DNA from 3 places in the Halovibrio sp. HP20-59 genome. Region 3 is predicted to be linked to each of the others. Evidence: predicted binding sites of a transcription regulator. Region 3 holds the regulator's gene; each other region holds the start of a gene.
What was found. The regulator FNR, encoded in region 3, switches genes on or off when oxygen is low (the NO sensors DNR and NnrR bind a similar motif). The targets are predictions, from matches to a motif close to TTGATNTANATCAA.
Positions count from the first base shown of each region.

Region 1 (4,191 bases), on a different contig from region 3:
TCAGCGCCAAACTGTGCTCGGGCTGGTCACTATGCAGAGCGGCGCGGAAGGCCGCCGTGAGTAAAAGATCGCCGGTGCAGAGTGCAACCCCAGGGTTGTCACGTTTCCAAATAGCTGGTTGCCCACGGCGCTCGCTGTCACCGTCGCAAAGGTCATCATGAACAAGCGATGCATTATGAATAAGCTCTGAAGCCGCAGCGGCTGCAATTCGATGGGCACTTGATGCGTTAAAAGCCCTACCGCTAAGTAGCGCTAAACGAGCGCGCAATTGACTGCCGCCCGTTTCAAGATGATAGAGGCTAGCAGCTTGTGCTGGCCAGTGATCAGCTGCATTAAGGCTATTACGCATTAACGCATTAACCTGTTCGAGTTCGCAATCGACGTCACTCGTATCGGATGGTGTTTTCATTGTCTCGTTGCCACCATCAACGTTGAAATTGGCGGTTTGGTTGAGTGTTGCAGTGACCATGCCAACATCCTTTTGAACGGGGCCATCCTTGGCCGCAAGCAACTCCTTTTATGAAAGTCGGCGCTTAAGAAGGCGTGGACGTTTCGTTTTTATCGTCAGCAGCTGGGGCTGGGTTGGAAACGGTTGATGGAGTACCTTCAATCTCTTGCGACTTGCGCATGGCAATCGTGAAGATAAAGACACCAAAGACAGCCTTAGCAACGATATCCGCTACCGTGTAGCCAATTTCAACGGCTGTGATTGCAGCGCCACCTTCCAGACCGACCAACGGAAAGAGGTAGACAATCGGGTAGAACAACCAAGAGCCGATGACCAAGTAGACAGAGATGTTAATCAGGTTCTTCACGCTTTCAGGCTGCTGCGAAATCGACTCTTTGAGGCCCACAACAAGCTGGTAAACAATGAAAACGAACGGAATCATTGAGAGCACCCAGAATACGAAGCGCAAGCCACCCGCGCTGGACACTTCACCTGGATAACCCAACACGATCATTAAGGCAGCAGCACCACCTAATACCGTTGTTTTCTTGATGGTTTCTTTTCTGGACAGGCGCATGACCAATATCAGCTCGATCAGCAACAGCGGTACCGTCAGAAGCCAATCGACATAGCGATAAGCTTGATTGAAAGGCTTACCGGTTGAGATGACTTCTCCAGACGTTACATCAGCTGCGGCACCCCAAGACAGCATGATTTGCAAATAGTGGTAGGCAGCCACCGCGGTTACCAACCCAGTGATGGTGATGGCTAAGCGATAGGCAGGGGCAATTTCTGACTTCATTAACCAGAAAAATAGCGTTGCAGCGGCCATCACGGCAAAGCCGAAAGAATAACCGTTCTGGATAAAGGAGTATTGCCCTAAGGATAAAGTTTCAAGTTCCATGAGTATCTCCGGCGGCATTATTTTGTAAGCAGACATTACCAATGAGACCGGCACTTTCGCCTTGCACATGTGTAATGAGCTACCAACGCATTCCACATAAAAGTTATTCAGCATTTATTTGCTGACCAACTCTTGTACAGCGTAGTCGTGCCCCCAAAGAATAATCAACTATCTTTTACAAACTTTATGCAGATTTTGATCTGCACCAATTTTATAGACACCTCCTGTAATAGTTTTCTGTGTCGCCGACTGGACTTAAACGGTCTTAATAGGCCCGAATGCCAGCGGTATCCATACGGTCCATAGGCCTAAAATCGCCCTACCCAGCGTTTATCCGTCAATATTCTTTATATTATAAAACAATTGCTTAGCCATTTAACATTAAGACAGCATTAAGAAACACGCACTAACCCATTGACGCGAATCAATTTTTAATTTCACCAAAGGCGTAACCTAAGCGTATTCCGACCATTCGCCCATGCGAATGCCGATTCATTCGCTAAGGAGACGCTATGGACGCCATACGCCGCTCGCTACTAGGCCAGTTGGCCCGTCTAAGCGCAGGCGCTGCGCTAATTCCGTTTTCAAGCGTTGCCCATGCAGGCATTAATCAGCAACCACCCCGCCGCGAGGGGAATCCCTCAAAACGCTACGGCATGCTTATCGATTTACGCCAGTGCATCGGCTGCCAAGCCTGCACGGTGTCGTGTCATATCGAAAATGCTGCACCGCTGGGTCAATTCCGCACCACGGTTTCGCAGTATGAAGTTCAGCATCAGGAAAGCGGCGAGCTAGCCACTTTTATGCTGCCACGGCTATGTAACCACTGTGAAAACCCACCCTGCGTACCAGTCTGCCCCGTAGAAGCCACCTACCAGCAGCAGGATGGCATTGTGGTGGTCGATAGCGACCGCTGCGTAGGGTGTGCCTATTGCGTCAATGCTTGCCCCTACGATGCTCGCTTTATTAACCAACGCACTCAAACCGCCGACAAGTGCACCTTCTGTGCCCATCGTCTAGAAGCCGGACTATTGCCCGCTTGCGTTGAGAGCTGCGTAGGCGGTGCCCGCGTGATTGGAGATATGCGCGATCCTCAAAGCCAAATCAGCCGCATGATTCATGAACATCGCGATGCATTGATGGTGCTACAACCAGAAAAAAATACCCTTCCGCAGGTGTTCTACCTAGGTATGGATGATCGCTTCACCACGCGTCCCACGGCGGAACCCGTCGCGCTGGAAGTACTCGATCCCCACGGTCAGGAGATGGGCTATGAATTCCACCATTGAGCTACTGGCACCGCGCTATGACATCGCCTGGTACCCTTGGGCGGTGCAGTACTTCTTTATGATTGCGCTCTCCTACGCCAGCCTGTGGCTAGCCGCCCCAGCACTGGTATTCGGCAAAAAAAAATGGCTGCCTACCGCGCGTCTGGCGCTAATCGCCTGCGTTAGCACTACGCTGGTAGCGCCCGTTGCGCTACTCGCTGATTTGCACCAGCCGCTGCGGTTCTGGCACTTCTACGCTTACGCCAATAGCCACTCGTGGATGTCGATTGGCAGCGTTGTTCTGCCGCTTTATTTGGTTAGCGTGCTTGGCCTTGCTTGGCTGGCATGGCGACCCGCGCTGCAGGCACAGCGCGGCACACCAGGACTCAGCGGCATGCTAGCTACCTGGCTTTCACTGGGCACTGGCGCAACGCCCAGAGCGCTGATCACCGTGGTAGGTTTGGCTGCGCTGGGACTTTCCAGCGGCATTATGCTTTACACCGGCGCGGAGCTAGCAATCGTAAAGGCCCGCCCGCTTTGGAACACTGTTTGGCTACCGCCCATGCTGGCGACCACCGGATTTATCGCCGCCTCCGGTCTGGTGTTAGTGCTGAACAGGGTTAGTGGGCTTTGTTCTCAAAACACAACCCGCCAGATGCTGTATGTGCTGCTAGTGGCCTGTGCGCTAGCAGGATTGATTGCGCTTAGCTGGTTTTTAGATGGCGTGAATGCACACGTAGGCTCAGTTGCCGCCGCGCTGGAATCCGTGCGCCATAGCGCCTCGTGGCGCAACACTGCTCTTTGGGGAAGCATTACCGGCATCGCGCTGTTTGCCGCCGTGTTGTTTTTATTGACTCGCCCTACCCTGCGCCTGCCGGGGGCGTGCGGCGCTCCAACCTCTCACCAGCCAACGCTGTTTGCCTGGGCATGGCTGCTAGGACTCGTCGCCATACACATGGGCTGGATGTTCCGCTGGGTGGTGCTGATGGATGTTCAGCATGTGGCGCGCAATAGTGCAGGCTTTCATCATTACGGTATTCCTGCGGGCTCTTCCGGTATTTTAGGCATTGTGGGCACCTTCGGTCTCTGGCTCGCCGCTATTCTACTGATTGAACTGTGTATTCCCTGGCGGCAGGCCCAACAGGGCGGCCTTATAGCAACGCCAACTCACGCTACCCAAGATGCTTCTACTCGTCCTCTCACCGCTAAAAAAGGAGCGTCTAGCCATGTCTAAGTCTACTCAAGACCCGTCACGCCGCCGTTTTCTAAAGGGCGCTGCCGCCGCTGGTGGTGCAGCCACCTTTGCCGTGGGCTATGCCGACCCACTGGCAAAAATGGCCAAGGGCATTACCGGTAGCGCGGGTGAAAAACCCAGGCACAATATTCATGGCAACTCGCTGACCCCAGAATACCGAGTCGATTTAGATACTGGCGAACTTACGCTAACCCCCAACCAGCGGGTCGCCTTCACTATTTGCTACGGCTGCACCACACGGTGCGGCGTGCGAGTCAGGGTCGATGACACCCGCGGAGAAGTGCTGCGAGTATCAGGCAACCCCTACCACCCGCTG
Region 1 covers NZ_JAWJUW020000002.1:284,219-288,409, forward strand. Annotated here, with positions in the region: gene RZA33_RS03545 (polyprenyl synthetase family protein) at 1-469, opposite strand, end outside; gene RZA33_RS03550 (bacteriorhodopsin-like) at 534-1,352, opposite strand; gene dsrO (sulfate reduction electron transfer complex DsrMKJOP subunit DsrO) at 1,865-2,641, shown strand; gene nrfD (NrfD/PsrC family molybdoenzyme membrane anchor subunit) at 2,625-3,854, shown strand; gene RZA33_RS03565 (molybdopterin dinucleotide binding domain-containing protein) at 3,847-4,191, shown strand, end outside.
Region 1: the regulator FNR is predicted to act here: its motif matches at 1,767-1,780, upstream of dsrO (sulfate reduction electron transfer complex DsrMKJOP subunit DsrO).

Region 2 (4,191 bases), on a different contig from region 3:
TGCGAGGTTAACAAGCGCCGCTGGAGCGCCTTCGGTATGGTCATTGAGTATGGCTGTGCTACTGATGTTGGCAATGATCACTAGCGCTCAAGCTGGCAACCCGCGTTACGCGGGGGTCGTGGTGGATTTGGATAATGGCGAAGTGCTGTATGCGGAGAATATCGATAGCCAGCGCTATCCCGCCTCGCTGACTAAAATGATGACTCTGTATCTGACCTTTGAAGCGTTGGAAGACGGTACGCTGCGTTTAGACCAACCCTTGCCTGTCTCCCCCTATGCGGCTGCCAAGCCTGCGGTAAAGCTGTGGCTGGCTGCCGGTAGCTCTATCCCGGTGGATACCGCTATCCGCGCGCTTGCCGTTCGCTCGGCCAATGACGTTGCCGCCGTGGTTGCCGAAGCACTGGGTGGCAGTGAAGCGCAGTTTGCCCAAATAATGACCAGCAAAGCGCGCGAGCTGGGCATGCATGCCACCACCTTTCGTAATGCTTCTGGCTTGCCAGATAACGGTCAGATCACCACCGCCCGGGATATGCTGACGCTCTCGGTTCGCGTCATGCAGGACTTTCCCCAGTATTACCACTATTTCGGCCTGCAAGAGTTTAGCTACCGGGGTACCCGGCATACTAGCCACAATCGTTTGGTGCGTGACTACCCAGGCGCTGACGGCCTAAAAACAGGTTTTATTCGCGCCTCTGGCTTTAATGTCGCCACGACCGCTGTGCGTGGTAATCGCCGTTTGGTGGGTGTCGTGATGGGCGGGTTCTCATCCCAGTCCCGGGACAAGCACATGGCCAATCTGCTCGACCGTAGTTTTCTACGCGCGTCGTTGCGTGACCAGCAAAGCTGGATGGCTGACACGAGCTTCTCACGCGAGTTTATGGCCTTTGCGCCGCCTGCTCAGCCAGTGCAAGCCAATCCAGCCACACGGCAGCCGTTACTGGCAGTCGTCGAAACGGCTGCTGCTTCCCCGCCCAGTGTGGACCTAGAAGCCCAGCTAGCCGATATAGCGACGATTCAGCGACCGGCAGCAACACCCGCCGCGTCGCAACCAGATCCGTTGAGAGCGTTTATTGAACGAGAACGTCAGCTAGCCGCCAATGAAACGGTCGGCGGCTGGGGCGTGCAAGTGGGTGCTTTCAGCCAGGAAGCACAGGCCCGTCAGCTGGCTCAGCAAGCGGCGCAACGAATCGCACAGAACTTAAGAGGACGCGTGGCCGTCGATACGGTCGACGGCCAAAGCCCAGTTTATCGTGCCCGTTTAATGGCGTTAGACGAGCAGCGCGCTCATCAAGCATGTCGCGCGCTGCATTCCCAAGGGATGGACTGCATGGTGGTGAACGCCAGCTTATAAATAAGGTGGTCTGCCGCTACCACCCCGCCAATGGCTAATTGGCGGGGTTTTTCTTTTTTGGCACTTTATATTGACCAGTGAACAGGGAGATCGCGGTGACAACCTCGCTAAAAGGCATGCTCTGTATGTGCATGGGCGTCTTATTTCTCGCCTCAGGCGACGCCGTTTCCAAGTGGCTGGGGGAAACGCATTCGCCGCTGCAGATTATCTTTTTCCGTGCGCTGGTTTCGTTGCCGCTAATCGCCTTACTCGCCTACTTTGCCGGCGGTTTGGGTAAACTGCGGACTAAACGCCCCCGTGTACATCTACTGCGTGGCTTGATTTATACCGCCACGATGGTTTGCTTTGTATGGGGCTTAACGCTGCTACCTTTGGCGGAGGCCACGGCGATCGCTTTTGTGGCGCCGCTTTTTGTGACCCTGCTCTCGGTGCCATTGTTGGGCGAGCGGATTGATCCACCGGTGCTGATCGCCTCCTTCGTAGGGTTTGCGGGGGTGCTGATTGTGGTGCGCCCGGGTAGCGATGCGTTTCAATTGGGCGCCGTGGTATTGGTAGGCGCAGCGCTATTTTATGCGCTGATGATGATTACCGCTCGGCGCTATGGCGCCCGCGAACACCTGTGGGCGATGCTGTTTTACATGACATCTGTGCCCTTGGTGGTGACCGCGCTAACGCTGCCCTGGGTATGGCAAACGCCCCAGCCGTGGCATTGGCTGGGGTTTTTCGCCTCTGGCGTGTTGGGCGTGGCGGCCACCGCCTTTATCACCCTGGCTTTTCGCTTTGCCCCTGCGGCCATCGCCGCGCCGTTCGATTACACCGCCATGCTCTGGGCGGTGCTACTGGGCTGGTGGTTCTGGGGCGAAATGCCGGATATCTGGGTCTGGGTAGGCAGTGCCTTGATAATGGGCAGCGGCTTGGCGGTGGCGTATCACGACCGAAGAACTACCCTTAAACGCCGTCCCTCAGCTTAACAGAGGTCACTTTACCGTTACTTTTTGATCTGGGTCATCGAAGCGATCAGCTGATCAAGACAGCGCGTTTGGCAGGGTTATAATCCAGCCCTTTCAGCGCAGCCTGCTGCGTGCCATCGCTCTGATTACGGTGACTGTCTATGCAAGCGCCTGAACTGCTTTCCCCTGCCGGTACCTTTAAGAACATGCGTTACGCGTTTGCCTATGGGGCTGATGCGGTTTACGCGGGGCAGCCGCGCTACTCTCTTCGGGTGCGCAACAATGATTTTAAAATTGATAACTTACATCGTGGTATTGAGTACGCCCATGCCCGAGGTAAGCAGTTTTACGTTGCCTCCAACATTGCCCCGCACAACAGTAAGCTGAAAACCTACCTTCAGGATATGCAGCCGGTGATTGAGGCGGGGCCCGATGCGCTGATTATGTCAGACCCCGGTTTGATTATGATGGTGCGCGAGCGCTGGCCGGAGCAAGCGATTCATCTCTCGGTGCAATCGAATGTCGTCAACTGGGCCGCCGCTCAGTTCTGGCAGCGGCAAGGTATTAGCCGCATTATTTTGTCCCGCGAACTATCCCTTGAGGAAATCGGCGAAATACGCGAGCAGTGTCCAGGATTAGAGATTGAAACCTTTGTCCATGGCGCATTGTGTATCGCCTATTCCGGGCGCTGCCTGCTATCGGGATATTTCAATCACAGAGATCCTAACCAGGGCACCTGCACTAATGCGTGCCGCTGGAAATACAACACCATTGCGGCAACTCATGATGACACGGGCGATTTAACACCCACCCATGACGCTGGCCCTGCAGCGGTTGCCAATCAGGATGAGCGTTCGGCGCTGATTGAAGATGTGTCCCGGCCAGGTAAGCTGATGCCCGTGCATGAAGATGAGCATGGCACCTACATCATGAACTCCAAGGACCTGCGAGCGGTGCAGCACGTGGCGCGACTGACGCAAATGGGTGTGGCATCGCTAAAGATCGAAGGGCGCACCAAATCCCATTATTACGTCGCGCGTACAGCGCAAGTCTACCGGCAAGCCATAGATGACGCCGTTGCTGGGCGTCCCTTCAATAAAGGGTTAATGGATGAGCTGGAGAATCTGGCCAACAGAGGGTACACCGAAGGCTTCTATCAACGGCATGTGCATGGTGAATTCCAAAGCTATGAACAGGGTAATTCCATCGGCGTTCACCAACAATTCGTCGGTGAAGTCCTGGGTTTCGATCCGGCTCGTGGCAGGTTGGAGGTCGAGGTTAAAAACCGTTTCGAAGTGGGGGATGGCATGGAGCTTATGCTGCCAAGTGGCAATCACCGCTTCGTGCTTGACCATATCGAGAACTTACGAGGTGAAGCGCAAAGCGCAGCACCTGGCTCGGGGCATCGCGTGCGTATCCCCGTCCCCAATGTCAGCATTACTCCTGAACAGCTTGAGTTTGCGCTGATAATGCGTGATCTCGCGCCTTCCAAAGCAGCACAACCTGAATCGTTAGGGGTAGCGATCAGCTAAACGCATAAACATCCATTGCTAGCACACCGTGCTCTACGCTGTGGTGCAGCTGTTTTGCGTCGCCTCCTGCCCCCATAGCCACCAGCAATGGCTGGAAGTGTTCAGGGGTCGGGTGGTTCTCCTGCGCATAGGGTGCGCGCTCCCAGCTAAGCAGCGCTTCACGATCATTGTCGATAAGGCGCTCGCTTACCCAAGTGGCAAATGCACCTACCCAGGCGGGCATAGGGCTCTCCAGGGGCATGATTTCATACAGGTTATGGGTCAGACTGCCCGAGCCGATAACCAAAATCCCTTCTTCGCGCAGTGCCGACAGGTGCTCGCCCAGTGTGGTCAGCTCCGCATTGCTCCAGCGTACCGG
Region 2 covers NZ_JAWJUW020000012.1:122,213-126,403, forward strand. Annotated here, with positions in the region: gene RZA33_RS14135 (D-alanyl-D-alanine carboxypeptidase family protein) at 50-1,351, shown strand; gene RZA33_RS14140 (DMT family transporter) at 1,447-2,322, shown strand; gene yegQ (tRNA 5-hydroxyuridine modification protein YegQ) at 2,463-3,833, shown strand; gene RZA33_RS14150 (class III extradiol ring-cleavage dioxygenase) at 3,826-4,191, opposite strand, start outside.
Region 2: the regulator FNR is predicted to act here: its motif matches at 2,347-2,360, upstream of yegQ (tRNA 5-hydroxyuridine modification protein YegQ).

Region 3 (4,191 bases):
GCTGGAAAGTGTCCGCGAGGAACTGTTTAAACGCTGTTCAGGCGATGAGCTGCTGCTGTCCTACTTTGCGCGCACGGCACTACGCTTTTCAACGCCGCTGACACTGTTTGGCTCGCTGAAAAAGCCTCAACACGGTATCGATATTAAAAAAGGCGGCATTTTCCCGATTGTTCACGGCGTGCGCACCATGGCGCTTGAGCGACGTATTAGTGCCACTTCGACGTTTGAGCGCTTAGACGCACTGGCCGCCGACGGTCGTTTGGACCGCCGTTTTGCTGATGACTTAGGCGAGGCCTTGGCACTTTTCACCGAACTGCGCCTTAAACAGCAGCTCAGCATTTTGGATACGGCGAGCAATGGGCAAGAAACTGACTCCCAAAAGGGCAGTCGCGCGAACCGCGTGGTGGTGCAAGACCTCTCTTCGCTTGAACGGGACCTACTGCGCGAGGCGCTGCACATTGTGAAAGACTTCAAGCAGCGTCTTTCCCATCGTTATCATTTGGAGTATTCGTGAGTGGAATAGGGATATTGGACAAACACGTGGCGCTCTTTAGCGGGCCTCTACGTACCATGCGCCGTGAAAGCGATCGGCGCCGCTGTGCTCATTCGCCCTATGCGTGGCTATTTCAGCCCTATATGGGCGATGAGCTTGTCGCGCTGGCCTGTTATGAAACGTCCATGCCGTCATCGTCAGTGATCAGTGTTGCGGCGGTCGTGCTGAGTCAACAGCAGGTGCATACCAGCCGTGCCTTTGAGGCGACGCTAGGCACCGTCGAGCAGCCGGACAGCGCTTTACTACGACGTCATCAGTTGCTGTACAAAGTGGGTGAAATAACCGACTCAAACAGTAATAGCTTAAGCGCACTAGTGGAATTTATCGGCAATCGACCAATTGTGGGGTGGCAATTAGCAAAGCGAATTGGGGGGCTCAATACACTCCTTCGTCGTCGCTTGAACTTCGCACTGCCTAATGCCCAGGTCGATGTGGCGAAGCTGCACCAGCGCCAGCTGCGCCGCCTGCGCCCGTTGTTGGAGGCACCCAGTAGCTTTGCCCAGGCACTGGCGTGCTGGCAAGTACCCGCCATGGGAGGTCAGAGTGTACTCGGTGAGGCAACCTCAAGCGCACTGTTGTATATGCGTTTACAGCGCCTTATGGCGGAACTGCCTAGGGATGAGTAAGAGGCGCATAGGTTAGGGAGGGGCAAGCCATCGTTGGTTCAAGCGGTGAGTGTTGTTAGAATGATGCTTTAATTTTGCTCTCTAGCGTTTCTCATCTCACCATCTCCTCGGCAGTGCCTATACCATGCAATCGCTTGATCATTTTGCCCCCGCTGATTTTGAAACGACGTTATCCGCCCCCACGGACGCTGAGCACGATCAGTCAGCGCTGGCAGCCAAACAAAAGCGCGAATTTAACAAGCTGCAAAAGCGCCTGCGTCGAGAAGTGGGCAATGCGATTATTGATTACCAAATGATCAATGAAGGTGATCGTGTGATGGTGTGTCTTTCCGGCGGCAAGGATAGCTATACCATGCTGGAGATTCTGCGCAATTTGCAGCGCAACGCGCCGGTCAACTTCTCCTTGGTGGCGGTCAATTTAGACCAAAAGCAGCCGGGTTTTCCTGAACACGTGCTACCAAAATATCTGGATAAGCAGGGCGTGGAGTACCATATTGTCGAGCGCGATACCTACTCGGTAGTGAAAGAGAAAACGCCGGAAGGCAAAACCACCTGCGCGCTCTGTTCACGGCTAAGACGCGGCTCGCTTTACGGCTTTGCCGAAGAGATTGGCGCCAACAAAATTGCCTTGGGTCATCACCGTGAAGATATTTTGGAAACGCTGTTTCTGAATATGTTTTTCGGCGGCAACTTGAAAGCGATGCCGCCAAAACTGCTATCAGATGATGGTAAGAACATCGTTATTCGGCCGCTGGCCTACTGCAAAGAGGCAGATATCGCCGAATTTTCGCGGCTAATGGAATTTCCGATCATTCCCTGCAATCTATGCGGCTCCCAGCCCAATATGCAGCGCCAAGTGGTCAAAGAGATGCTTGCTGAGTGGGATAAAAAGTTTCCTGGCCGCTTGGAAAGTATGTTTAAAGCCGTCACCAATATCGCACCTTCGCAGCTCGCAGACCGTCAACTGTATGATTTTGCAGGGTTGGAAGCCAGGCAGGCAGAACTCTTGGCTGGGCGCATCCAGGCTTTTAACGTTAGTTAGCCGTTTGTTCTTCCTCTTCGGCGAGGGTAAGCAAACGTGGCATGTCGAGGATATTGACCTCACGGCCCGAAACTGCCACCACGTTTTGTTGCTGAAAGCGGCTTAATATACGGCTGACCGTTTCCACCGCTAAGCCCAGGTAATTGCCGATATCGGCCCTGGGCATGGAAAGGCGAAAGCTATAAGGCGAGTAGCCCCGGCGCCGAAAACGATCCGAAAGGGTAATTAGAAAGCTTGCCAGCCGCTGGTCGGCGGTTTTACGCGACAGCAGACGCATCATGCGCCGGTCATCGCGCAACTCTTTACTCATGCTGCGATACAGCTGGCCGCGCAGCTCAGGCAGCTCCTCGGAGAGTAAATCCAGGCGATCGAAGGGGATCTCGCAAATGGTCGTGGTTTCCAGGGCGATTACGCTGCCGGGGTACTGCTCTTCGTCAATGCCATCTAACCCGACTAACTCACTGGGGAGATAGAAATTGGTCAGCTGCTCGCTGCCGTTACCTTCGGCAGTGATCTGTTTCAAACTGCCCGAACGTACCGCGTAAACGCTGGTAAAGGTGTCGCCTTGGCGAAACAGCGGCTCGCCTTTTTTGAGCGGCGCTCGGCGACGAATAATCGCATCGAACTGCCCCATATCTTCCAGCTCAAGGGCAAGCGGCAGGCAAAGTGAGCTCAAGCTGCAGGTTTGGCAGCGTGCTTCGTGGAGTAGTGAGCGGCGATAGCTCATAGGTTCCGACATGCGTTGCTCCTTGAGTGGGTCACGCTTATCAATTAGAAAAACCTTACTTATTATAGCCGCTTTAGCATGCCTGCCCAAAGGTGATTAAACAATCTTTGAGTAGCGCTGACCTGTTTGCCCAGGTAGGTGAGTATCAAATGCCATGGCTAGATGGCGAATCAGTAACCGCCCCATGGGCGTGGCGTTAAGTTGGTCGCCGCTGCGGGTCAGTAAACCATCCTGCTCGGCAACCTCCAGGCGTTCAAGCGCGGGTGCAAAGTAGCGCGGGGCATCAATGCCCCAGCGCTGACCAACGGCGGCCAGGTCAATGCGCATATCGCACATCAGTCGCTCAATGACGTCTCGGCGGATAAGGTCGTCATTACTCAACCTTACGCCACGTCCCGTAGCTAGCCAGCCCTGATCCATCGCCGCTTCGTAGCGGGCCAGCTCGCTAGGATTTTGGGCATAGACGTCATCAATGCGTGAAATTGCCGAAACGCCAAGCCCGACCAAGTCGCACTGAGCGTGGCTGGAATAGCCCTGGAAGTTGCGCTGTAGCGAGCCTTCGCGCTGGGCAACCGCCAAGCTATCGTCTGGGCGGGCAAAGTGATCCATGCCGATATGCACGTAGCCTGCTGCGGTGAGCATTTCGATGGTGGTGCGCAGAATCGCCAGCTTTTCTTCGCCACCCGGCAAGTCATCGACATTGATGCGCCGCTGGGGTGCAAAGCGCTCGGGCATATGGGCGTAGTTAAACACTGATAGGCGCGCCGGGTTTAGCTCAATAACTTGACGCAGTGTATCCGCGAAGCTCTTTTCGGTTTGAAACGGCAGGCCATAAATGAGGTCGAGGTTGAGCGAGCGAAAGCCCAGGCGGTGGGCCTCATCCATGAGCGTTTCAGTGAGCACCCGTGGCTGAATACGGTTAATCGCTTTCTGCACCAGCGGGTTTAAATCCTGCACACCCAGGCTAATGCGGTTAAAGCCTAGCGCTTGAAGGTGGCGGAGGGTAAACACATCCGCTTCGCGGGGATCTATTTCAATCGCGTAGTCGCGATCAGCCGCGGACGAAAGGCCAAAGCGCGCATCCAAACGGTCAATCAGGTCGCCCATCTGGTTTAAGCTGAGAAAGGTGGGTGTACCGCCGCCCCAATGCAGCTGCTCCACCGGTCGTGATGTATCCAAGTGGCGGGCGGTCAGCACCATTTCCCGGTCAAGCCGGGTTAAATAGGGCTCGGCCAGGGCGGTG
Region 3 covers NZ_JAWJUW020000001.1:131,356-135,546, forward strand. Annotated here, with positions in the region: gene RZA33_RS00625 (DUF294 nucleotidyltransferase-like domain-containing protein) at 1-514, shown strand, start outside; gene RZA33_RS00630 (DNA polymerase III subunit epsilon) at 541-1,179, shown strand; gene ttcA (tRNA 2-thiocytidine(32) synthetase TtcA) at 1,304-2,221, shown strand; gene fnr (fumarate/nitrate reduction transcriptional regulator Fnr) at 2,214-2,960, opposite strand; gene hemN (oxygen-independent coproporphyrinogen III oxidase) at 3,045-4,191, opposite strand, start outside.